DNA from 3 places in the Lysinibacillus sp. FSL K6-0057 genome. Region 3 is predicted to be linked to each of the others. Evidence: a T-box and tRNA genes for the amino acid it is inferred to sense, from the RefSeq annotation. Region 3 holds a T-box; the other regions hold tRNA genes.
The links. The T-box of region 3 lies ahead of tyrS (tyrosine--tRNA ligase). A T-box ahead of a tRNA ligase gene usually reads a tRNA of that ligase, here a tRNA-Tyr.
Positions count from the first base shown of each region.

Region 1: it encodes a tRNA-Tyr, which carries the amino acid that the T-box ahead of tyrS (tyrosine--tRNA ligase) is inferred to sense. The anticodon was not compared.
Region 2: it encodes a tRNA-Tyr, which carries the amino acid that the T-box ahead of tyrS (tyrosine--tRNA ligase) is inferred to sense. The anticodon was not compared.

Region 1 covers NZ_CP152047.1:4,272,185-4,279,917, forward strand. The annotation lists gene MHB40_RS21335 (DUF2785 domain-containing protein) at 1-30, shown strand, start outside; gene MHB40_RS21340 (hypothetical protein) at 491-694, shown strand; gene MHB40_RS21345 (DUF6241 domain-containing protein) at 673-1,023, shown strand; tRNA gene MHB40_RS21350 (tRNA-Leu) at 1,627-1,707, opposite strand; tRNA gene MHB40_RS21355 (tRNA-Cys) at 1,755-1,828, opposite strand; tRNA gene MHB40_RS21360 (tRNA-Gly) at 1,837-1,911, opposite strand; tRNA gene MHB40_RS21365 (tRNA-Gln) at 1,918-1,992, opposite strand; tRNA gene MHB40_RS21370 (tRNA-His) at 2,012-2,087, opposite strand; tRNA gene MHB40_RS21375 (tRNA-His) at 2,127-2,202, opposite strand; tRNA gene MHB40_RS21380 (tRNA-Trp) at 2,216-2,289, opposite strand; tRNA gene MHB40_RS21385 (tRNA-Tyr) at 2,303-2,386, opposite strand; tRNA gene MHB40_RS21390 (tRNA-Thr) at 2,396-2,471, opposite strand; tRNA gene MHB40_RS21395 (tRNA-Phe) at 2,484-2,556, opposite strand; tRNA gene MHB40_RS21400 (tRNA-Asp) at 2,573-2,648, opposite strand; tRNA gene MHB40_RS21405 (tRNA-Met) at 2,652-2,726, opposite strand; tRNA gene MHB40_RS21410 (tRNA-Val) at 2,756-2,831, opposite strand; tRNA gene MHB40_RS21415 (tRNA-Glu) at 2,847-2,921, opposite strand; tRNA gene MHB40_RS21420 (tRNA-Ser) at 2,946-3,037, opposite strand; tRNA gene MHB40_RS21425 (tRNA-Asn) at 3,043-3,119, opposite strand; rRNA gene rrf (5S ribosomal RNA) at 3,136-3,251, opposite strand; rRNA gene MHB40_RS21435 (23S ribosomal RNA) at 3,362-6,289, opposite strand; rRNA gene MHB40_RS21440 (16S ribosomal RNA) at 6,470-7,733, opposite strand, start outside.
Region 2 covers NZ_CP152047.1:282,583-290,315, forward strand. The annotation lists rRNA gene MHB40_RS01265 (16S ribosomal RNA) at 1-1,458, shown strand, start outside; rRNA gene MHB40_RS01270 (23S ribosomal RNA) at 1,640-4,567, shown strand; rRNA gene rrf (5S ribosomal RNA) at 4,633-4,748, shown strand; tRNA gene MHB40_RS01280 (tRNA-Val) at 4,760-4,835, shown strand; tRNA gene MHB40_RS01285 (tRNA-Asp) at 4,840-4,915, shown strand; tRNA gene MHB40_RS01290 (tRNA-Thr) at 4,924-4,999, shown strand; tRNA gene MHB40_RS01295 (tRNA-Tyr) at 5,007-5,090, shown strand; tRNA gene MHB40_RS01300 (tRNA-Trp) at 5,095-5,168, shown strand; tRNA gene MHB40_RS01305 (tRNA-His) at 5,212-5,287, shown strand; tRNA gene MHB40_RS01310 (tRNA-Gln) at 5,297-5,371, shown strand; tRNA gene MHB40_RS01315 (tRNA-Lys) at 5,385-5,457, shown strand; tRNA gene MHB40_RS01320 (tRNA-Arg) at 5,476-5,552, shown strand; tRNA gene MHB40_RS01325 (tRNA-Pro) at 5,568-5,644, shown strand; tRNA gene MHB40_RS01330 (tRNA-Ala) at 5,660-5,735, shown strand; tRNA gene MHB40_RS01335 (tRNA-Ser) at 5,749-5,841, shown strand; tRNA gene MHB40_RS01340 (tRNA-Phe) at 5,848-5,923, shown strand; tRNA gene MHB40_RS01345 (tRNA-Gly) at 5,929-6,002, shown strand; tRNA gene MHB40_RS01350 (tRNA-Ile) at 6,007-6,080, shown strand; tRNA gene MHB40_RS01355 (tRNA-Asn) at 6,088-6,164, shown strand; tRNA gene MHB40_RS01360 (tRNA-Glu) at 6,166-6,237, shown strand; gene MHB40_RS01365 (nitric oxide synthase oxygenase) at 6,998-7,733, shown strand, end outside.
Region 3 covers NZ_CP152047.1:3,257,965-3,265,697, forward strand. The annotation lists gene comGB (competence type IV pilus assembly protein ComGB) at 1-684, opposite strand, end outside; gene comGA (competence type IV pilus ATPase ComGA) at 659-1,678, opposite strand; gene MHB40_RS16280 (helix-turn-helix domain-containing protein) at 2,006-2,716, shown strand; gene MHB40_RS16285 (DUF2626 family protein) at 2,834-3,076, shown strand; gene MHB40_RS16290 (MBL fold metallo-hydrolase) at 3,161-3,805, opposite strand; gene MHB40_RS16295 (DUF2759 domain-containing protein) at 3,975-4,154, shown strand; gene tyrS (tyrosine--tRNA ligase) at 4,210-5,424, opposite strand; T-box leader at 5,566-5,806, opposite strand; gene MHB40_RS16305 (LTA synthase family protein) at 6,106-7,733, opposite strand, start outside.

The DNA of each region.
Region 1 (7,733 bases), 1.0 Mb from region 3:
TATAAAGTAGAAAAAGTATACTATTCCTAATTAAAATAAATGAGGGGAAAGCACCCACACTTGTCCGTCTCCACTTCAAATGTGGTAACAGGCAAACAATAGCCCTCAGGGAACATTTTTACTTCACACTTTTCACAGAAAATTTGATTTGCGGGGAATACATAAGTAGACGCTTAGGTCATGAAGACATTGAAACAACAATGAGAACTTATGCACATCTTCTAAAAGAAACCATTGAAGGAAACGATCAATTGGCAATCGATACTTTTACAGAAATGTATCAGTAGAAGAACAATAAACGCCTTACAATGTCCAAATTAAATTTTATTAAAAAAGCTCATGTTTGAAAAATAAACATGGACTTTTTTTGTTTTGCTTCCCTTAATCAATCCCGTTTAATTATAATAATCTGTTATTATTAACCTAATTACATAATATAAAGCAATATATAATTACATAATCATACAAATTACAATGAGGAGTTAATAGAATGAAAAGAAAAACAAAATCGACTACTATTATCATTGTAATAGCAGCCATCATCGGTGCAGCTTTTGCTTACACTCAATTCACAAATCCAATAGAAAAACCTGCTCAACCTGCTCACTTTCAACAAAAACAATTGTTGTTGAAGGTGACGGAGCAATTCTCGAAAGTAAAACAAAAGAAGAATTGCTTTATCCTGACAACTTAATAGAAGACAAAATAAATGAAGCCATTCACAGCATGTCTCACCAAAAGGTTCAATCTGGTGCTCAATGGGGTCACGAGCAAATAACACAAGAAAAGGTTGACCGATTGTTGGCTGTATGTAAAATGAACGATTATGAACATAACGATCTTTACATTCCAATATTGGAAAGATGGTCGAAAGGTGATTTTTCAAACGCCGTTGACGACCATAATAAAATTTGGAAATTACAACAAGGCGGAGGTGAAGAAGCCCTAGGAAAAGCAACTCGTTTGTCAACGCCAGAGGAGGAAGGGTATTATATAAAAGAATATTTCGAAAATAAAAAATAGGGAAATTTTCTATTTGTCTGCTATTTTTCAATTTATTATCATAATACTAATTACTAAAATCCACCAATTACTAAGATACAAAAAAATTATCGGCGGAGGGTTTTATATATGGAAGAAAGACCGCTAACAGACAAAGAACTTTATCACTTAAATATCGCTTTGAACGCAAAAGCCTATGGATTGAAGAACGTGTACAAGAAGAGTTTGGCGATTGAATTGATAAAATTGGCCCATGACCGTTCCCATACAATGAGAAACAAGCGCGACAACAAGTTTCTAAATTTTTACATCCATTGAGACTCCTGAGTTTATTCAAGACTTAATAGAAATGACCACAAATAAATCACGAGATCAATAACATCACAAAACGTCATTTACTTAACCGTAGTGACGTTTTTTCTTTTGGGTTATATTCCCTATTATTCTATTGGACAATCAACTATCGAAGTCGGGATATTAACAGCAATTGTTGCATACAAAGGCTCTGTTACACTACCTCCGCACACTACTTGAATTGATTTTGTAGTGTAAAGGAACACAAAAAAGACTCCACACAATTAAGTGTGAAGCCTTGATACGTAGCATTCTATTGCTAGTTTTAGATACCGGTGGTCGGGGTCGAACCGACACTCCAAAGGAACACGATTTTGAGTCGTGCGCGTCTGCCAATTCCGCCACACCGGCATAATGGCGATAAAAAAAATCGGATAAACCGATTAGCAGTTAAAATATGGAGGCGGCAACCGGATTTGAACCGGTGATAAAGGTGTTGCAGACCTGTGCCTTACCACTTGGCTATGCCGCCATCATACTTGGAGCGGAAGACGAGGTTCGAACTCGCGACCCCCACCTTGGCAAGGTGGTGTTCTACCACTGAACTACTTCCGCAAAAAATGGCTGGGGTACCTGGATTCGAACCAGGGCATGACGGAATCAAAATCCGTTGCCTTACCGCTTGGCTATACCCCAAAAGATAATTAGATAAAAATGGGGCGACTGATGGGAATCGAACCCACGAATGCCTGAACCACAATCAGGTGCGTTAACCACTTCGCCACAACCGCCATAATTACTATTTGGTATTATTCTAATTTAAAATTAAATGGGGCGACTGATGGGAATCGAACCCACGAATGCCTGAACCACAATCAGGTGCGTTAACCACTTCGCCACAACCGCCATAAAATTAAATTGGCAGGGGCAGTAGGAATCGAACCCACATCAAAGGTTTTGGAGACCTCTATTCTACCGTTAAACTATGCCCCTATTAGATTAAAACTGGTGGAGGGGGACGGATTCGAACCGCCGAACCCTAAGGAGCGGATTTACAGTCCGCCGCGTTTAGCCACTTCGCTACCCCTCCGGGAATACATGGTGCCGGCGATAGGAGTCGAACCCACGACCTACTGATTACAAGTCAGTTGCTCTACCAACTGAGCTACACCGGCAAAAAAACATGATGGGTCAGGACGGAATCGAACCGCCGACACTTAGAGCTTCAATCTAATGCTCTACCAACTGAGCTACTGACCCATGTTATTAAAATAAATGGCGGTCCCGACCGGGATCGAACCGGCGATCTCCTGCGTGACAGGCAGGCATGTTAACCGCTACACCACGGGACCATTTGGTTGCGGGGGCCGGATTTGAACCAACGACCTTCGGGTTATGAGCCCGACGAGCTACCACTGCTCCACCCCGCGATAATGATATATACTATTGTAAAAAATAATGGTGGAGGATGACGGGCTCGAACCGCCGACCCTCTGCTTGTAAGGCAGATGCTCTCCCAGCTGAGCTAATCCTCCATCTGGGTATTTAAATGGTGACCCCTACGGGATTCGAACCCGTGTTACCGCCGTGAAAGGGCGGTGTCTTAACCACTTGACCAAGGGGCCAACTATTGGAACAAATCAAAGTGCTGGCGGAGAGTAAGGGATTTGAACCCTTGAGACAGTGTTAACCGCCTACACGATTTCCAATCGTGCTCCTTCGGCCACTCGGACAACTCTCCAAGAATGGCTCCGAAGGCAGGACTCGAACCTGCGACAACCTGATTAACAGTCAGGTGCTACTACCAACTGAGCTACTTCGGAATAATTTTAGTATATAGCCTAGCGACGTCCTACTCTCACAGGGGGAAGCCCCCAACTACCATCGGCGCTAAAGAGCTTAACTTCCGTGTTCGGTATGGGAACGGGTGTGACCTCTTTGCCATCATCACTAGACTATTTGAAAGACAATACTTATTATAACATATCTTATAAAAATTACAAGTATATTATAATATTTTATTCTTTCAAAACTGGATAAACGTGCATTGAATGTTTCAAACGTTTTGGTTAAGTCCTCGATCGATTAGTATTCGTCAGCTCCATGTGTCACCACACTTCCACCTCGAACCTATCTACCTCATCGTCTTTGAGGGATCTTACTTACTTGCGTAATGGGAAATCTCATCTTGAGGGGGGCTTCATGCTTAGATGCTTTCAGCACTTATCCCGTCCACACATAGCTACCCAGCGATGCCTTTGGCAAGACAACTGGTACACCAGCGGTGTGTCCATCCCGGTCCTCTCGTACTAAGGACAGCTCCTCTCAAATTTCCTACGCCCACGACGGATAGGGACCGAACTGTCTCACGACGTTCTGAACCCAGCTCGCGTACCGCTTTAATGGGCGAACAGCCCAACCCTTGGGACCGACTACAGCCCCAGGATGCGATGAGCCGACATCGAGGTGCCAAACCTCCCCGTCGATGTGGACTCTTGGGGGAGATAAGCCTGTTATCCCCGGGGTAGCTTTTATCCGTTGAGCGATGGCCCTTCCATGCGGAACCACCGGATCACTAAGCCCGTCTTTCGACCCTGCTCGACTTGTAGGTCTCGCAGTCAAGCTCCCTTGTGCCTTTACACTCTACGAATGATTTCCAACCATTCTGAGGGAACCTTTGGGCGCCTCCGTTACCTTTTAGGAGGCGACCGCCCCAGTCAAACTGTCCGCCTGACACTGTCTCCTGCCCCGCTAAGGGGCATGGGTTAGAATTTCAATACAACCAGGGTAGTATCCCACCGACGCCTCCTTCGAAGCTGGCGCTCCGAGATCTCTGGCTCCTACCTATCCTGTACAAGTTGTACCAAAATTCAATATCAGGCTACAGTAAAGCTCCACGGGGTCTTTCCGTCCTGTCGCGGGTAACCTGCATCTTCACAGGTACTATAATTTCACCGAGTCTCTCGTTGAGACAGTGCCCAGATCGTTACGCCTTTCGTGCGGGTCGGAACTTACCCGACAAGGAATTTCGCTACCTTAGGACCGTTATAGTTACGGCCGCCGTTTACTGGGGCTTCAATTCGCAGCTTCGCTTGCGCTAACCACTCCTCTTAACCTTCCAGCACCGGGCAGGCGTCAGCCCCTATACGTCACCTTACGGTTTTGCAGAGACCTGTGTTTTTGCTAAACAGTCGCCTGGGCCTATTCACTGCGGCTCTCATGCGCTTGCACGCTCAAGAGCACCCCTTCTCCCGAAGTTACGGGGTCATTTTGCCGAGTTCCTTAACGAGAGTTCTCTCGCACACCTTAGGATTCTCTCCTCGACTACCTGTGTCGGTTTGCGGTACGGGCACCTCTCACCTCGATAGAGGCTTTTCTTGGCAGTGTGAAATCAGGAACTTCGTCCATACGGACTCGCCATCACAGCTCAACGTTACAGTGTGCGGATTTGCCTACACACACGCCTTACTGCTTGGACGCGCATATCCAACAGCGCGCTTACCCTATCCTACTGCGTCCCCCCATTTCTCAAACGGTGAGGAGGTGGTACAGGAATATCAACCTGTTGTCCATCGCCTACGCCTATCGGCCTCGGCTTAGGTCCCGACTAACCCTGAGCGGACGAGCCTTCCTCAGGAAACCTTAGTCATACGGTGGACGGGATTCTCACCCGTCTTTCGCTACTCATACCGGCATTCTCACTTCTAAGCGCTCCACCAGTCCTTCCGGTCTGACTTCAACGCACTTAGAACGCTCTCCTACCACTGACATCGTAGATGTCAATCCACAGCTTCGGTGAATCGTTTAGCCCCGATACATTTTCGGCGCAGCGTCACTCGACCAGTGAGCTATTACGCACTCTTTAAATGATGGCTGCTTCTAAGCCAACATCCTGGTTGTCTGTGCAACGCCACATCCTTTTCCACTTAACGATTACTTTGGGACCTTAGCTGGTGGTCTGGGCTGTTTCCCTTTTGACTACGGATCTTATCACTCGCAGTCTGACTCCCGTGTATAAATATCTGGCATTCGGAGTTTGTCTGAATTCGGTAAACCGGGATGGCCCCCTAGTCCAAACAGTGCTCTACCTCCAGTATTCTCATCACGAGGCTAGCCCTAAAGCTATTTCGGAGAGAACCAGCTATCTCCAAGTTCGATTGGAATTTCTCCGCTACCCACACCTCATCCCCGCACTTTTCAACGTGCGTGGGTTCGGGCCTCCAGTAAGTGTTACCTCACCTTCACCCTGGACATGGGTAGATCACCTGGTTTCGGGTCTACGACCACGTACTATTTCGCCCTATTCAGACTCGCTTTCGCTGCGGCTCCGCCTTCTAAAGCTTAACCTCGCACGTAATCGTAACTCGCCGGTTCATTCTACAAAAGGCACGCTATCACCCATTAACGGGCTCTAACTACTTGTAGGCACACGGTTTCAGGATCTCTTTCACTCCCCTTCCGGGGTGCTTTTCACCTTTCCCTCACGGTACTGGTTCACTATCGGTCACTAGGTAGTATTTAGCCTTGGGAGATGGTCCTCCCGGATTCCGACGGAATTTCACGTGTTCCGCCGTACTCAGGATCCACTCAGGAGAGAACGAACTTTCGACTACAGGGCTTTTACCTGCTCTGGCGGACCTTTCCAAGTCGCTTCATCTAACTCGCTCTTTTGTAACTCCGTATTGAGTGTCCTACAACCCCAAGAGGCAAGCCTCTTGGTTTGGGCTCTTCCCGTTTCGCTCGCCGCTACTCAGGGAATCGATTTTTCTTTCTCTTCCTCCAGGTACTTAGATGTTTCAGTTCCCTGGGTCTGCCTTCAAGACGCTATGTATTCACGTCAAGATACTACGCGATTAAACGTAGTGGGTTCCCCCATTCGGAAATCTCCGGATCAAAGCTCACTTACAGCTCCCCGAAGCATATCGGTGTTAGTGCCGTCCTTCTTCGGCTCCTAGTGCCAAGGCATTCGCCGTGCGCCCTTAATAACTTAACCAAGTTATTAAGCCTATAAAAAACTTAAAAAATAAATGTGTTTGTTACAATTTCAATGTCGTTTTATCCAGTTTTCAAAGAACAAGTTTTGAAGCATTTCATTCAGAAGAATGAACCTTCAAAACTGAACGCAAAACGTAATCTTACAAACCCAAGGTTTGTATTCCGAAATAATCCTTAGAAAGGAGGTGATCCAGCCGCACCTTCCGATACGGCTACCTTGTTACGACTTCACCCCAATCATCTATCCCACCTTCGGCGGCTGGCTCCAAAAGGTTACCTCACCGACTTCGGGTGTTACAAACTCTCGTGGTGTGACGGGCGGTGTGTACAAGGCCCGGGAACGTATTCACCGCGGCATGCTGATCCGCGATTACTAGCGATTCCGGCTTCATGTAGGCGAGTTGCAGCCTACAATCCGAACTGAGAACGACTTTATCGGATTAGCTCCCTCTCGCGAGTTGGCAACCGTTTGTATCGTCCATTGTAGCACGTGTGTAGCCCAGGTCATAAGGGGCATGATGATTTGACGTCATCCCCACCTTCCTCCGGTTTGTCACCGGCAGTCACCTTAGAGTGCCCAACTAAATGATGGCAACTAAGATCAAGGGTTGCGCTCGTTGCGGGACTTAACCCAACATCTCACGACACGAGCTGACGACAACCATGCACCACCTGTCACCGTTGCCCCCGAAGGGGAAACTATATCTCTACAGTGGTCAACGGGATGTCAAGACCTGGTAAGGTTCTTCGCGTTGCTTCGAATTAAACCACATGCTCCACCGCTTGTGCGGGCCCCCGTCAATTCCTTTGAGTTTCAGTCTTGCGACCGTACTCCCCAGGCGGAGTGCTTAATGCGTTAGCTGCAGCACTAAGGGGCGGAAACCCCCTAACACTTAGCACTCATCGTTTACGGCGTGGACTACCAGGGTATCTAATCCTGTTTGCTCCCCACGCTTTCGCGCCTCAGTGTCAGTTACAGACCAGATAGTCGCCTTCGCCACTGGTGTTCCTCCAAATCTCTACGCATTTCACCGCTACACTTGGAATTCCACTATCCTCTTCTGCACTCAAGTCTCCCAGTTTCCAATGACCCTCCACGGTTGAGCCGTGGGCTTTCACATCAGACTTAAGAAACCACCTGCGCGCGCTTTACGCCCAATAATTCCGGACAACGCTTGCCACCTACGTATTACCGCGGCTGCTGGCACGTAGTTAGCCGTGGCTTTCTAATAAGGTACCGTCAAGGTACAGCCAGTTACTACTGTACTTGTTCTTCCCTTACAACAGAGTTTTACGAACCGAAATCCTTCTTCACTCACGCGGCGTTGCTCCATCAGGCTTTCGCCCATTGTGGAAGATTCCCTACTGCTGCCTCCCGTAGGAGTCTGGGCCGTGTCTCAGTCCCAGTGTGGCCGATCACCCTCTCAGGTCGGCTACGCATC
Region 2 (7,733 bases), 2.1 Mb from region 3:
CGTTAGCGGCGGACGGGTGAGTAACACGTGGGCAACCTACCCTATAGTTTGGGATAACTCCGGGAAACCGGGGCTAATACCGAATAATTTGTTTCACCTCATGGTGAAACACTGAAAGACGGTTTCGGCTGTCGCTATAGGATGGGCCCGCGGCGCATTAGCTAGTTGGTGAGGTAACGGCTCACCAAGGCGACGATGCGTAGCCGACCTGAGAGGGTGATCGGCCACACTGGGACTGAGACACGGCCCAGACTCCTACGGGAGGCAGCAGTAGGGAATCTTCCACAATGGGCGAAAGCCTGATGGAGCAACGCCGCGTGAGTGAAGAAGGATTTCGGTTCGTAAAACTCTGTTGTAAGGGAAGAACAAGTACAGTAGTAACTGGCTGTACCTTGACGGTACCTTATTAGAAAGCCACGGCTAACTACGTGCCAGCAGCCGCGGTAATACGTAGGTGGCAAGCGTTGTCCGGAATTATTGGGCGTAAAGCGCGCGCAGGTGGTTTCTTAAGTCTGATGTGAAAGCCCACGGCTCAACCGTGGAGGGTCATTGGAAACTGGGAGACTTGAGTGCAGAAGAGGATAGTGGAATTCCAAGTGTAGCGGTGAAATGCGTAGAGATTTGGAGGAACACCAGTGGCGAAGGCGACTATCTGGTCTGTAACTGACACTGAGGCGCGAAAGCGTGGGGAGCAAACAGGATTAGATACCCTGGTAGTCCACGCCGTAAACGATGAGTGCTAAGTGTTAGGGGGTTTCCGCCCCTTAGTGCTGCAGCTAACGCATTAAGCACTCCGCCTGGGGAGTACGGTCGCAAGACTGAAACTCAAAGGAATTGACGGGGGCCCGCACAAGCGGTGGAGCATGTGGTTTAATTCGAAGCAACGCGAAGAACCTTACCAGGTCTTGACATCCCGTTGACCACTGTAGAGATATAGTTTCCCCTTCGGGGGCAACGGTGACAGGTGGTGCATGGTTGTCGTCAGCTCGTGTCGTGAGATGTTGGGTTAAGTCCCGCAACGAGCGCAACCCTTGATCTTAGTTGCCATCATTTAGTTGGGCACTCTAAGGTGACTGCCGGTGACAAACCGGAGGAAGGTGGGGATGACGTCAAATCATCATGCCCCTTATGACCTGGGCTACACACGTGCTACAATGGACGATACAAACGGTTGCCAACTCGCGAGAGGGAGCTAATCCGATAAAGTCGTTCTCAGTTCGGATTGTAGGCTGCAACTCGCCTACATGAAGCCGGAATCGCTAGTAATCGCGGATCAGCATGCCGCGGTGAATACGTTCCCGGGCCTTGTACACACCGCCCGTCACACCACGAGAGTTTGTAACACCCGAAGTCGGTGAGGTAACCTTTTGGAGCCAGCCGCCGAAGGTGGGATAGATGATTGGGGTGAAGTCGTAACAAGGTAGCCGTATCGGAAGGTGCGGCTGGATCACCTCCTTTCTAAGGATTATTTCGGAATACAAACCTTGGGTTTGTAAGATTACGTTTTGCGTTCAGTTTTGAAGGTTCATTCTTTCTGAATGAAACACTTCAAAACTTGTTCTTTGAAAACTGGATAAAACGACATTGAAATTGTAACAAACACATTTATTTTTTAAGTTTTTTATAGGCTTAATAACTTGGTTAAGTTATTAAGGGCGCACGGCGAATGCCTTGGCACTAGGAGCCGAAGAAGGACGGCACTAACACCGATATGCTTCGGGGAGCTGTAAGTGAGCTTTGATCCGGAGATTTCCGAATGGGGGAACCCACTACGTTTAATCGCGTAGTATCTTGACGTGAATACATAGCGTCTTGAAGGCAGACCCAGGGAACTGAAACATCTAAGTACCTGGAGGAAGAGAAAGAAAAATCGATTCCCTGAGTAGCGGCGAGCGAAACGGGAAGAGCCCAAACCAAGAGGCTTGCCTCTTGGGGTTGTAGGACACTCAATACGGAGTTACAAAAGAGCGAGTTAGATGAAGCGACTTGGAAAGGTCCGCCAGAGCAGGTAAAAGCCCTGTAGTCGAAAGTTCGTTCCCTCCTGAGTGGATCCTGAGTACGGCGGAACACGTGAAATTCCGTCGGAATCCGGGAGGACCATCTCCCAAGGCTAAATACTACCTAGTGACCGATAGTGAACCAGTACCGTGAGGGAAAGGTGAAAAGCACCCCGGAAGGGGAGTGAAAGAGATCCTGAAACCGTGTGCCTACAAGTAGTTAGAGCCCGTTAATGGGTGATAGCGTGCCTTTTGTAGAATGAACCGGCGAGTTACGATTACGTGCGAGGTTAAGCTTTAGAAGGCGGAGCCGCAGCGAAAGCGAGTCTGAATAGGGCGAAATAGTACGTGGTCGTAGACCCGAAACCAGGTGATCTACCCATGTCCAGGGTGAAGGTGAGGTAACACTTACTGGAGGCCCGAACCCACGCACGTTGAAAAGTGCGGGGATGAGGTGTGGGTAGCGGAGAAATTCCAATCGAACTTGGAGATAGCTGGTTCTCTCCGAAATAGCTTTAGGGCTAGCCTCGTGATGAGAATACTGGAGGTAGAGCACTGTTTGGACTAGGGGGCCATCCCGGTTTACCGAATTCAGACAAACTCCGAATGCCAGATATTTATACACGGGAGTCAGACTGCGAGTGATAAGATCCGTAGTCAAAAGGGAAACAGCCCAGACCACCAGCTAAGGTCCCAAAGTAATCGTTAAGTGGAAAAGGATGTGGCGTTGCACAGACAACCAGGATGTTGGCTTAGAAGCAGCCATCATTTAAAGAGTGCGTAATAGCTCACTGGTCGAGTGACGCTGCGCCGAAAATGTATCGGGGCTAAACGATTCACCGAAGCTGTGGATTGACATCTACGATGTCAGTGGTAGGAGAGCGTTCTAAGTGCGTTGAAGTCAGACCGGAAGGACTGGTGGAGCGCTTAGAAGTGAGAATGCCGGTATGAGTAGCGAAAGACGGGTGAGAATCCCGTCCACCGTATGACTAAGGTTTCCTGAGGAAGGCTCGTCCGCTCAGGGTTAGTCGGGACCTAAGCCGAGGCCGATAGGCGTAGGCGATGGACAACAGGTTGATATTCCTGTACCACCTCCTCACCGTTTGAGAAATGGGGGGACGCAGTAGGATAGGGTAAGCGCGCTGTTGGATATGCGCGTCCAAGCAGTAAGGCGTGTGTGTAGGCAAATCCGCACACTGTAACGTTGAGCTGTGATGGCGAGTCCGTATGGACGAAGTTCCTGATTTCACACTGCCAAGAAAAGCCTCTATCGAGGTGAGAGGTGCCCGTACCGCAAACCGACACAGGTAGTCGAGGAGAGAATCCTAAGGTGTGCGAGAGAACTCTCGTTAAGGAACTCGGCAAAATGACCCCGTAACTTCGGGAGAAGGGGTGCTCTTGAGCGTGCAAGCGCATGAGAGCCGCAGTGAATAGGCCCAGGCGACTGTTTAGCAAAAACACAGGTCTCTGCAAAACCGTAAGGTGACGTATAGGGGCTGACGCCTGCCCGGTGCTGGAAGGTTAAGAGGAGTGGTTAGCGCAAGCGAAGCTGCGAATTGAAGCCCCAGTAAACGGCGGCCGTAACTATAACGGTCCTAAGGTAGCGAAATTCCTTGTCGGGTAAGTTCCGACCCGCACGAAAGGCGTAACGATCTGGGCACTGTCTCAACGAGAGACTCGGTGAAATTATAGTACCTGTGAAGATGCAGGTTACCCGCGACAGGACGGAAAGACCCCGTGGAGCTTTACTGTAGCCTGATATTGAATTTTGGTACAACTTGTACAGGATAGGTAGGAGCCAGAGATCTCGGAGCGCCAGCTTCGAAGGAGGCGTCGGTGGGATACTACCCTGGTTGTATTGAAATTCTAACCCATGCCCCTTAGCGGGGCAGGAGACAGTGTCAGGCGGACAGTTTGACTGGGGCGGTCGCCTCCTAAAAGGTAACGGAGGCGCCCAAAGGTTCCCTCAGAATGGTTGGAAATCATTCGTAGAGTGTAAAGGCACAAGGGAGCTTGACTGCGAGACCTACAAGTCGAGCAGGGTCGAAAGACGGGCTTAGTGATCCGGTGGTTCCGCATGGAAGGGCCATCGCTCAACGGATAAAAGCTACCCCGGGGATAACAGGCTTATCTCCCCCAAGAGTCCACATCGACGGGGAGGTTTGGCACCTCGATGTCGGCTCATCGCATCCTGGGGCTGTAGTCGGTCCCAAGGGTTGGGCTGTTCGCCCATTAAAGCGGTACGCGAGCTGGGTTCAGAACGTCGTGAGACAGTTCGGTCCCTATCCGTCGTGGGCGTAGGAAATTTGAGAGGAGCTGTCCTTAGTACGAGAGGACCGGGATGGACACACCGCTGGTGTACCAGTTGTCTTGCCAAAGGCATCGCTGGGTAGCTATGTGTGGACGGGATAAGTGCTGAAAGCATCTAAGCATGAAGCCCCCCTCAAGATGAGATTTCCCATTACGCAAGTAAGTAAGATCCCTCAAAGACGATGAGGTAGATAGGTTCGAGGTGGAAGTGTGGTGACACATGGAGCTGACGAATACTAATCGATCGAGGACTTAACCAAAACGTTTGACACATTCAATGCACGTTTATCCAGTTTTGAAAGAATAAGTCTTTCAACTGAATAAGTGAAGTGATGATGGCAAAGAGGTCACACCCGTTCCCATACCGAACACGGAAGTTAAGCTCTTTAGCGCCGATGGTAGTTGGGGGTTTCCCCCTGTGAGAGTAGGACATCGCTTCGCTTATTTTTTGTGGAGGATTAGCTCAGCTGGGAGAGCATCTGCCTTACAAGCAGAGGGTCGGCGGTTCGAGCCCGTCATCCTCCACCATTATGGTCCCGTGGTGTAGCGGTTAACATGCCTGCCTGTCACGCAGGAGATCGCCGGTTCGATCCCGGTCGGGACCGCCATTATTATTGCCGGTGTAGCTCAGTTGGTAGAGCAACTGACTTGTAATCAGTAGGTCGTGGGTTCGACTCCTATCGCCGGCACCATTCCCTTGGAGGGGTAGCGAAGTGGCTAAACGCGGCGGACTGTAAATCCGCTCCTTAGGGTTCGGCGGTTCGAATCCGTCCCCCTCCACCATTTTAGGGGCATAGTTCAACGGTAGAATAGAGGTCTCCAAAACCTTTGGTGTGGGTTCGATTCCTACTGCCCCTGCCAGGTATTGAGGTACTCGTTCATATATAGCTATTATTTTATAGTGGCGATTGTGGCGAAGTGGTTAACGCATCGGATTGTGGTTCCGACATTCGTGGGTTCGATTCCCATCAGTCGCCCCATTTCAAAATTGGGGTATAGCCAAGCGGTAAGGCAACGGATTTTGATTCCGTCATGCCTAGGTTCGAATCCTAGTACCCCAGCCATTTTTTATTTTACGAGCCATTAGCTCAGTTGGTAGAGCATCTGACTTTTAATCAGAGGGTCGAAGGTTCGAGTCCTTCATGGCTCATCATTTTTTAATTAATATGCGCCCGTAGCTCAATTGGATAGAGCGTCTGACTACGGATCAGAAGGTTATGGGTTCGACTCCTGTCGGGCGCGCCAATAAATTCACGTTTACGGAATGTAGCTCAGCTTGGTAGAGCACTTGGTTTGGGACCAAGGGGTCGTAGGTTCGAATCCTGTCATTCCGACCATCTTTCATGATAAATGGGGCCTTAGCTCAGCTGGGAGAGCGCCTGCCTTGCACGCAGGAGGTCAGCGGTTCGATCCCGCTAGGCTCCACCATTTTAATATTTTTGGAGGTATACCCAAGTCTGGCTGAAGGGATCGGTCTTGAAAACCGACAGGCGGGTAACACCGCGCGGGGGTTCGAATCCCTCTACCTCCTCCATTTTCCGGGTCAGTAGCTCAGTTGGTAGAGCATTAGATTGAAGCTCTAAGTGTCGGCGGTTCGATTCCGTCCTGACCCACCATTATTGCGGGTGTAGTTTAATGGTAAAACCTCAGCCTTCCAAGCTGATGTCGTGAGTTCGATTCTCATCACCCGCTCCAAAATGGGCCTATAGCTCAGCTGGTTAGAGCGCACGCCTGATAAGCGTGAGGTCGATGGTTCGAGTCCATTTAGGCCCATCATTATTCCGAAGTAGCTCAGTTGGTAGTAGCACCTGACTGTTAATCAGGTTGTCGCAGGTTCGAGTCCTGCCTTCGGAGCCACGGCCCGTTGGTCAAGTGGTTAAGACACCGCCCTTTCACGGCGGTAACACGGGTTCGAATCCCGTACGGGTCATCAAGCATGTAGCACAGATGTGTGTTACATGCTTTTTTCTATTTTCTTTAAGTACATTCTCCTTTTTCATGTTGTTGAAAAAAGATCATGTCATTAGTAGAAAAAGACCTTTTAGCAAGGTGAGGGGTTGATTTCCGTTCCGCCAGCGTCCTTTCCAGGGGGCGTCCGATGAGCCGCTTCACTCACTAGCGTTCGCTCCAGGGTCTCCTTTGTGACGCTAAATCCCTTAGGAGTGACGCTGGCTCCACTCCAATCAACCATGTGCAAAAGTGTCTTTTCCTTATCTTACATACTAACCGTAGCGATCAAAATAGCCCATGATTTGTATAATTAGATAGGCTCTTATTTTCATTGTGTAGTGACAACACCCCTTCATAAAGGGTAGTGAAGACCTTCACTTTATTTGAAAACCTTTGCTAAAAAAGTTAACATTTTGTAGGTTGGAGTGGAGGGCTACTTGACTCCCGTGGGATAGCGAGACAGGCGAGCCCCTGCACGGAGCGGTAGCAGAGGAAGCGGCTCGGCGCTCGCCCACAGGAAAGCAAGTAGCCTGCAACGGAAATCCGTTTTCACCTTTCACAAAAATTCTATTGTTAGTTTTGTTTTTCAACACTATGTAGATTCTCTTTACGAAAGAGAATCTACAGATTAAATTTGAACAAACTATTTCATATATAAAATATGTATGTTTTTTCAAGTACTATTTTCATGGTGCTTGTTGTTTTGTTCCTCTAATATGAGGATAAGTGGAGGAATCGATATGAATATACAGGAGATACAGCAATTTTTAAGTTTATACCAGACAGAACAAAATAAATCAGAACTTTGGTTAAAGAATAGATTACAGGAAGTTGAAAATGCAGGTGAATATTACCCAACAACTGAGGAGCTAGTTTTTGGTGCACGAGTGGCATGGCGTAATAGCAATAAATGTATCGGACGTCTATTTTGGCAGTCACTGCATGTGGTAGATGCACGTGATGTTTTAGATGAACAGGATATTTTTCAAAAATTACTAGAACATATTGATTATGCAACAAATTGTGGGAAGATCCGTCCAACTATAACAGTGTTTGCTTCAGATAGAGTAAGGATTTGGAATCATCAACTTATCCGTTATGCAGGCTATGAAACAGAAGCAGGCGTTATTGGAGATTCGCAATCCATTGAGTTTACAAAAGTATGTAAATCTCTGGGATGGAAAGGTAAAGGAACGGCTTTTGATGTGCTACCACTCATTATACAGGTGGATGATCGCGCTCCCAAAATGTATGTAATCCCTGAAGAATATATAGTAGAGGTCTCAATCCGCCATCCAGAGTTAGTGGATGTGGAGAAGTTAGGGATGAAATGGTATGCCGTACCCATAATTTCGAGTATGCGTTTTCAAATGGCAGGTATTGATTTTCAAGCTGCTCCATTTAATGGCTGGTATATGGGAACAGAAATCGGTGCACGCAATTTAGCAGATCATGAGCGCTATAACATGCTACCTG
Region 3 (7,733 bases):
AGCAAATTGTCTTGTCAATGTTAGCCTAAAATAGCGTTGCATAATGGGGATCTTTAATAAAATTGTTAGTTGATGAGCAACAGCTTGTCGTTTGAGATAGAATCGAAAAATGAATAAGCTGCCTATTACTATGAACATGGTCGAAATGACTATATCTGGAACATGTAATAACATATTGGATAATGCAATACTTGTCTCCTCTGCTTCAGAGGTACGACTGACGACCATTCTTTCAATATTCGGTAAAAAAAATGTACGAAACACAAAAAATAACAATAGTAAAAAGATAATCAGTGTGACAGGATAGATCAGCAGCTTGATTAGCTTTTTCTTAGTCTTTTCACCTACTGTTAACTGCTTCGCCACACCTTTAAACGCCTCTATCATATGGCCATTATTTTCTGCCACCTTAATCGCCATTAAATAATGTTTCCCCAGTTGTAATATTTCAAGTATCCCTGCAACTCCTACTCCTTGTCTGAGTCTTTCATCAATTTGCTGCTGTATGTCTTCATGTGCCTCGATATGATGAGGTAGAAGCATGGAAATAGCTTGTGGAAATAAATATCCTTCCTGCATCAACACACATAATCGATGGAAAAACTGAGCTTGCTCCTTTACTCGCCATTTCGTAGCCCTCTTGTAAAAAAGAAGCAATTTATCGATGTATGTTTGTAACTGCATAAAGGCTCTCCGCTAATTCTTTTTGCCCCATTAATGTTAAATCATAAGGAAGTTTGTAATTGCCCTTATCCTTGATGGCAGTGATGGCTCTTGTTAGATGATCATCATGTAAAATTTCAAAGACTGCACGACGTTCATCATGTAAAGCTGCCGTCTGAACAAGCATTTGGGCAACAATACCGATAACCGTTTGGCGAAGCTCCTCTATCGACACGCCTAAATCCATTAAACGATAAAGACAATTAATGGCGTCTTTTGCATGAATAGTCGAGACAACTAAATGCCCTGTTAGGGAGGCTTGGATTGCAATATTTGCCGTTTCTTTATCCCGAATTTCACCAATCATGATGACATCAGGTGAATGGCGTAAAATGGCTTTTAGTCCTGCAGCATATGTAACACCCGCTCGCTCGTTTACTTGAATTTGAAGTAAATTTGCTTGGCTGTTTTCTACAGGATCTTCTAAAGAAATCACATGTCGATTCAATTCTGTGGAACAGTAGTGGATTAAGGAATAAAGTGAAGTAGACTTGCCAGAGCCTGTTGCTCCCGTAAAAAATAGAAGACCTTGTCGGTTTTGTACTAGCTCCATGAGTTTGTGAGCTGCGCTTTTGGAAAAGCTTAGGGAAGTTAGTGGAAATGCATGATTTTGGAGAAGTAAACGAATAATTAAGCTCTCTTTTAAAAATACAGAAGGCAGTGTGGATACTCGAAACGAATACGAACTTTGCTCCATTGCTTTTTGAAAGGCGCCGCTTTGAGGTTTACGCCGCTCACTGATATCTAATTCTGCAAGAAATTTATAATAAGAGATCATTCTTTCTGCAAGTTCATTCGGTAGCTCACCAGCGTGGAGAAGTTTATCATATTTTCGAAAATAGATCCGATATTTTATGTTTCCTGGAACCAGCAATAAATCGGATGCTCCAAAATGATAGGCCTTTAGTAAAAGTTGCTCACATCTTTGTTCTACAACTGTTTCAAAACTCTGCATATATGCACCTCTCTTTTAGTTCATTCGAATAAGACCGCTCTATTCGTTATTTCCTAGTATAAGGAGGAACTTGCCACGAGAAAAGCCCTTTTCCGAAAATAAAAATTTGCAAGATAATTTTCTGCCAATAATGTTTTTTGCTATAAAAATGTGGATAAAGTGCAATTTTCCACTAAAAAAGAATATAAATACATGAAAAACTTAATATTTATGCCGAAATGAACTGTATCTTTTTCAATAATACAATATAATAGTATCAACATGATTATTTTCCTAACACTTGGTAGACGAACATAATTTTTATATTAAATTAAAGAGGTGAAGCTCATGATCCATCCATTAAAAATTACTAGTACACTAGCCGATGAAACAAGATACTCTATTTATGAGTACATATTGCAAGAGAAAAAAACAGTTACTGTACAACATATTGCTGATAAATTCGGTATCCATCCTAACGTTGCTCGACTTCATTTAACGAAGCTTTCAGAAATAAACATTATTACAGCTGACTATGTAAAAACAGGTAAAGGTGGCAGACCTGGACGTGTTTATAAAGCTTCAGAGAAAGGCGTTTCACTTACATTTCCAAGACGTGATGAAGATCGTTTATTAAAATGGACAATTCAATTAATTGAAGACTTTGGTCCATCTGCATTAACAAAGTGCCAGGAAATTAGCTACCAAGATGGCTACCAGCAAATGAAAAATTATATGAATGCTGATTTGACATTAAGTAATTCTCTTTCCTTCGATGAAAAACTTCAGCTATTAACGGACAATGCCGCTTTAATTGGCTATATTCCACAAATTCAACAAACTGAGCATGGAAAAAAAGTGATCTTCTCCATTTTCAATTGTCCATTCCAGGAGCAACTGACTGCCCATTCTGAAATTGTTTGTTCATTACATGAATCCTATTTAAAAGGACAATTAGATGCACTGTTTACGAACAATGAATTTGTGCAAATGGAAAGTATGATACATAATTGCGATTTATGTAAATATGAAATAAACGTGACAGAAATCGATCGCTAGATTAAAAATCCATTTGTTTGTCACAAACATGGAGAAGTTCCAGTTTACAGACACCTTTCATATCATTTATAATGAGTAAGAGATTATTGTGTCGTGGGCAAAAGGAGGGGAAATTTCATGGATAATATGTATAAAGTTATGGCATTCTGGACAGGTATTTTTGCCGTTATGTTCTACCTTGGAGGTATGAACGAGGTATCGCTATTATTCTTAGGTAATACAGGTTTATTCTTATTATTAGGCTTCTTAAACCTTTCAGAACGTATGTACATGTACATTTTCGGAGCATATTTAACTGTATTCTTCGCTGGCTTCACGTACTATACAACATTCATTCACGTACCTGGTGGCGGTCATTAATACAAAGAAAATCGCGTATCTCACGATTGGTGAGATACGCTTTTTTATGTGCTAAGTGATAATTTTAGCTAATTCGCCATTTTTTTAAAATCCATTTAAAAAAGGATTTGTCTCCATTTCTGCACCTACAGTTGTATAATTACCGTGGCCAGGATAGATAATAGTATCCTCAGGTAGTGTCAACAGCTTATTATGGATAGATTCCAATAATATTTTGGTTGATCCACCCAATAGATCTGTACGTCCTACACCTTGTTCAAATAATGTATCTCCTACGATGGCAAAACCATCCTTTTCAAAGATATAGGATATACTACCAGGCGAATGCCCTGGTGTAAAAACAGCTTGAAAAACAAAATTACTCATTTCAAATTGCTGTTCTTCTTTGATGATTGTGTCTTGTGCTGGTGCAGCTACCCGATAATCTGGTAATGCAGCATATTTACTAGAGCCGTTCTTCGTTGGATCGGCTAGCCAACTAACTTCCTTTTCATGAATCCATACAGGAACGTCAAATACCTCACGCACAGCATCCACTGCCCCTATATGATCAAAATGGGCATGTGTTAAAAAGATAGCAAGAGGTTTTAAGCCGTTGCTACGGATTGTTTTAATTAGACGCTCCGCTTCCTCACCTGGATCAAATACGATACATTCTTTTTCTTTATTCGATACGATATAGCAATTCGTTTGGACGGGACCAAGAGAATAACTTCGTACGTTCATCATAGTTATCACCTCAACTTCCTATTATACAGGCTTTGCCACAATTTGACGATAAATGTTCATAGTTTGCGCTATTTTAGTTCTCGACAAAAACAAGTAGAACGTTTACAATTAAGGAGGAATATTGTTTGCGACATTCATTTTCTGATGTCGAAAGGAGTGTCTATTTTTAATGAACTTATTAATGGTTATTTTTGGTCTAGTAGCGATTTTAGCTGTAGTTGGTACATTCCAAGCAATTAAAGAAAAGAACCTATTAAGCGTTGTTTTCAACTTATTAAGTGCTGCTGTATTCGGATGGTTCGTCATCATGACGATTGTTAACAGCGGTTACCCACCAAAATTACACTAAAATTCAGACAAAAAAAGAGCAGTCTCCTCGGAGATTGCTCTTTTTTTGTTTATCATTACTTATTAAATTGAAGGAATCGTTTCTTACCAATTTGTAGGACATCACCATTCATCAATACTTGTGATAGATCATCCATTGCTATTTTTTCTCCATTCAAGGATACTCCATTTTGCTTGATTAACCGCAAAAACTCACTCTTACTCTGAATAAAGCCCATTGCCACTAGTTGTGGCATAATATCCACAATTCTTTCCTTATCAATTTCTAAGAGCAGTAGAGGAATGTTTTTTGGTATTTCCTTTCTTTGAAATGCTGCTTCAAAATAAGATTTTGCTTCCTCCATTGCTGTAGCTCCATGGTATAAATTCGTAATAATTTCTGCTAATTGAAATTTCAGATCACGGGGATTCTCTCCCATTTGTAGTCTATCTTGAATAGCCTGCACTTGTAGTGGATGTTCATCTGTTGCTAATTCAAAATATTTGATAATTAAAGTATCTGGTATTTCCATCACCTTTTTAAACATAATCTCAGGTGCTTCATTGACACCAATATAATTGCCTAAGCTTTTACTCATTTTTTCAATGCCATCTAATCCCTCGAGTAATGGCATAAAAATAGCAATTTGTTTTTCTAATCCTCGATGCTTTTGTAAGGTGCGTCCCATTAGAATATTGAACGTCTGATCTGTTCCACCTAACTCTATATCAGCCTCTAGCTCTACCGAATCATATGCTTGCATAAGTGGGTAGAAAAACTCATGAATGCCAATTGGGATTTGCTGATGGTAACGTTTCTGAAAATCTTCGCGCTCTAAAAGTCGAGCAACAGATGTCGTGGCTGCCAGCTGAATGACTTCTTCAAATGACAGCTTTGCTAACCATTCACTATTAAAACGAACCGTTGTCTTGTTCTCATCTAGCACTTTAAAAATTTGCTCACAATATGTTTGGGCGTTTTTCTTCACTGTATCATCATTTAAGGCTGTTCGCCCCTTTGCTTTACCTGTAGGATCGCCAATTCGTCCTGTAAAATCACCGATAACAATAACTGCATGATGCCCTAAATCTTGCATTTGCTTGATTTTCCGTAGAACGACTGCATGACCTAAATGAATATCTGGTGCAGATGGATCGAGCCCTAGCTTAATTGTTAAAGGTCGCTTATCTTTATACGATCGCTCTAATTTTTCAAGTAAATCCTGCTCATCAACAATTTTGTTAGCACCCTTCTTGATAATCGCTATTTGCTCCTTTGGTGTTAAAAACATACGAAACATCTCCTTGTAATATTAAATATTAATATTGCAAGTTCTATAAGAGTTAATGGATTACCGACTGTTGTAAAGGCTTTAATAACTTTTGTACACGTTTCTGCTTAGAAGGCATAAAAAAAAGCCTTTAGGAAATTCCTAAAGGACGTAGATAAACGTGTTACCACCTTTTTTCAAGAGCTATTCACATAGCCCTCCTCAACAAGTACAGCCGTAGCGATACTTTTGCAATGATTACGGATGCAACCCCGTCGTAGCCTACTAAAGTTTCGGTACGCAGCTCCAAGATGTATTCACTTTAATATCCCTTGCGCCTCTCAACAACCGGCTACTCTCTGTCAGTTCCATTAAAGTTACTCGTTCTTTTCCATGCCTTTCACTCTTATACTCCGAAATGCGAAAAACAAATCTTCGTTATGCAGATATTTAAAATTATTATAATCGTATTTTTCTATTTGTCAATAAAAAGAGAGGTCCAATAAAGTGTTTTCACTTTACATAGCAATGTAAAACAAAGGAAATCTATAAATTTTATGAAAGGTGTTTTCTTTAGCATAAGATTCACAAATTATATGAATGGTTGTCGTGACTAATTCCTTCTCCATATTTAAAATAGAAGCCAATGGTCTTTTAAAAACAATATAAAAAGAGAGATCCCTATACGAGATCTCTCTTTGATTATTTAACTGACTCCTGCTTTAAATTACCTGTTTTTTCATCATAGAATCGTAGCAAGTCTCCATTGATGATAGCATCGGAATTTTCCAGCTCCATTGTTGCACGATCAGCATAAGACTGACATGGCTCACCCTCTATTTCTTCACCAGTTGCTTTGTCATAGCAAGCTTCACCAGCATAGACGTATTTATCTGTAATAAAGCGTCCATCACGGAAGACTACAAAGTCCTCATGCTCTGGAGAGAATAAATCTGCACCCATTTGCATATCTTTTGACGTTTCAACGCCAAGAAGGTGTAAGATCGTTGGACGTAAATCCATTTGTCCTGAAATCTCTGTCATTTCTTTTCCATCGCCAGCTCCTGGGATGTGGATGAATAAAGGTACTTCTTGAAGCATGGCATTATCCATTGGTGTAATTTGATCTTTACCTAAATATTGTGCCATTGCTTTATTATGGTTCTCAGAAATACCATAGTGATCCCCATACATCACGATAATAGAGTTATCATAGACACCTTGATCTTTTAACTGTTGGAAGAAGTCTTTTAAAGCTTCATCCATGTAACGTACTGTTTGGAAGTAACGATTTAATGTACCTGAATTTGAATCATATTCAGGAATCATAATATCTTCTGGGTCCAATGTAAATGGATAATGGTTCGTTAATGTAATAAGTCTAGAGTAGAATGGCTGTGGCATATCTTTCATTAAAGCAGCTGATTGCTCTAAGAATGGAACATCTTTCATCCCCCAGTTTACAGCTTGCCCCTCTTCCACAGTATATGAATCTATATCGTAGAATTTATTAATTTTTAACGATTGATACATCATGTCACGGTTCCAGAATGATTTATTATTAGGGTGCATGACATTTGTAAAGTATCCATTTTCTCCAAGGCGTTCAGCCATTGAATTATACGTATTTCCACCATGCGTGAAGAATACAGCACCTCGACCTAATCCAAACAATGAGTTTTCAACAATAAACTCAGAGTCAGATGTTTTTCCTAGACCTGTTTGATGATAGAAGTTGCTGAAATAATACGTATCTTTATCTTTTGTTAAAGAGTTTAAGAATGGCGTGATTTCATGACCATTCATGTCATTATTGATGACAAAGTTTTGTAAAGACTCCATCGACACAACAATTAAGTTACGACCTTTATATTTCCCAAACATCTCTGGATTCACAGCAGCCTGATTAGAGCGTATATAGTTATTCACTTCTACTAGCTCACTACCATCGGCTAACGCACGTTGCGCAGATGATTTAGATTGAATATAAATGTCATACAAGTGGTAATTGTACGTACCAATGTTTTTTACTAATAATTCGCGGTCAAAACTACGTGTTAGTAATTGCGGACGCTCAGTTTCTGCTAATCCTAGGTTTAAGAATGTCATTGCTATCGCTAGCACAAAGAATGCACGACGGAACTCAACATTCACTTTAAATACTTCTTTCATTTTCGGTAAAAATTTATTCGCTAAGATTAAAATAACGACATCAACGAAATATAATACATCCCAAGGCTCCACTATCGCTGCTACTGATGTTCCTAAGTCACTAAAGTTACTTGTTTGGAATAATACTGGTAGCGTAATAAAATCATTGTAGAATCGAT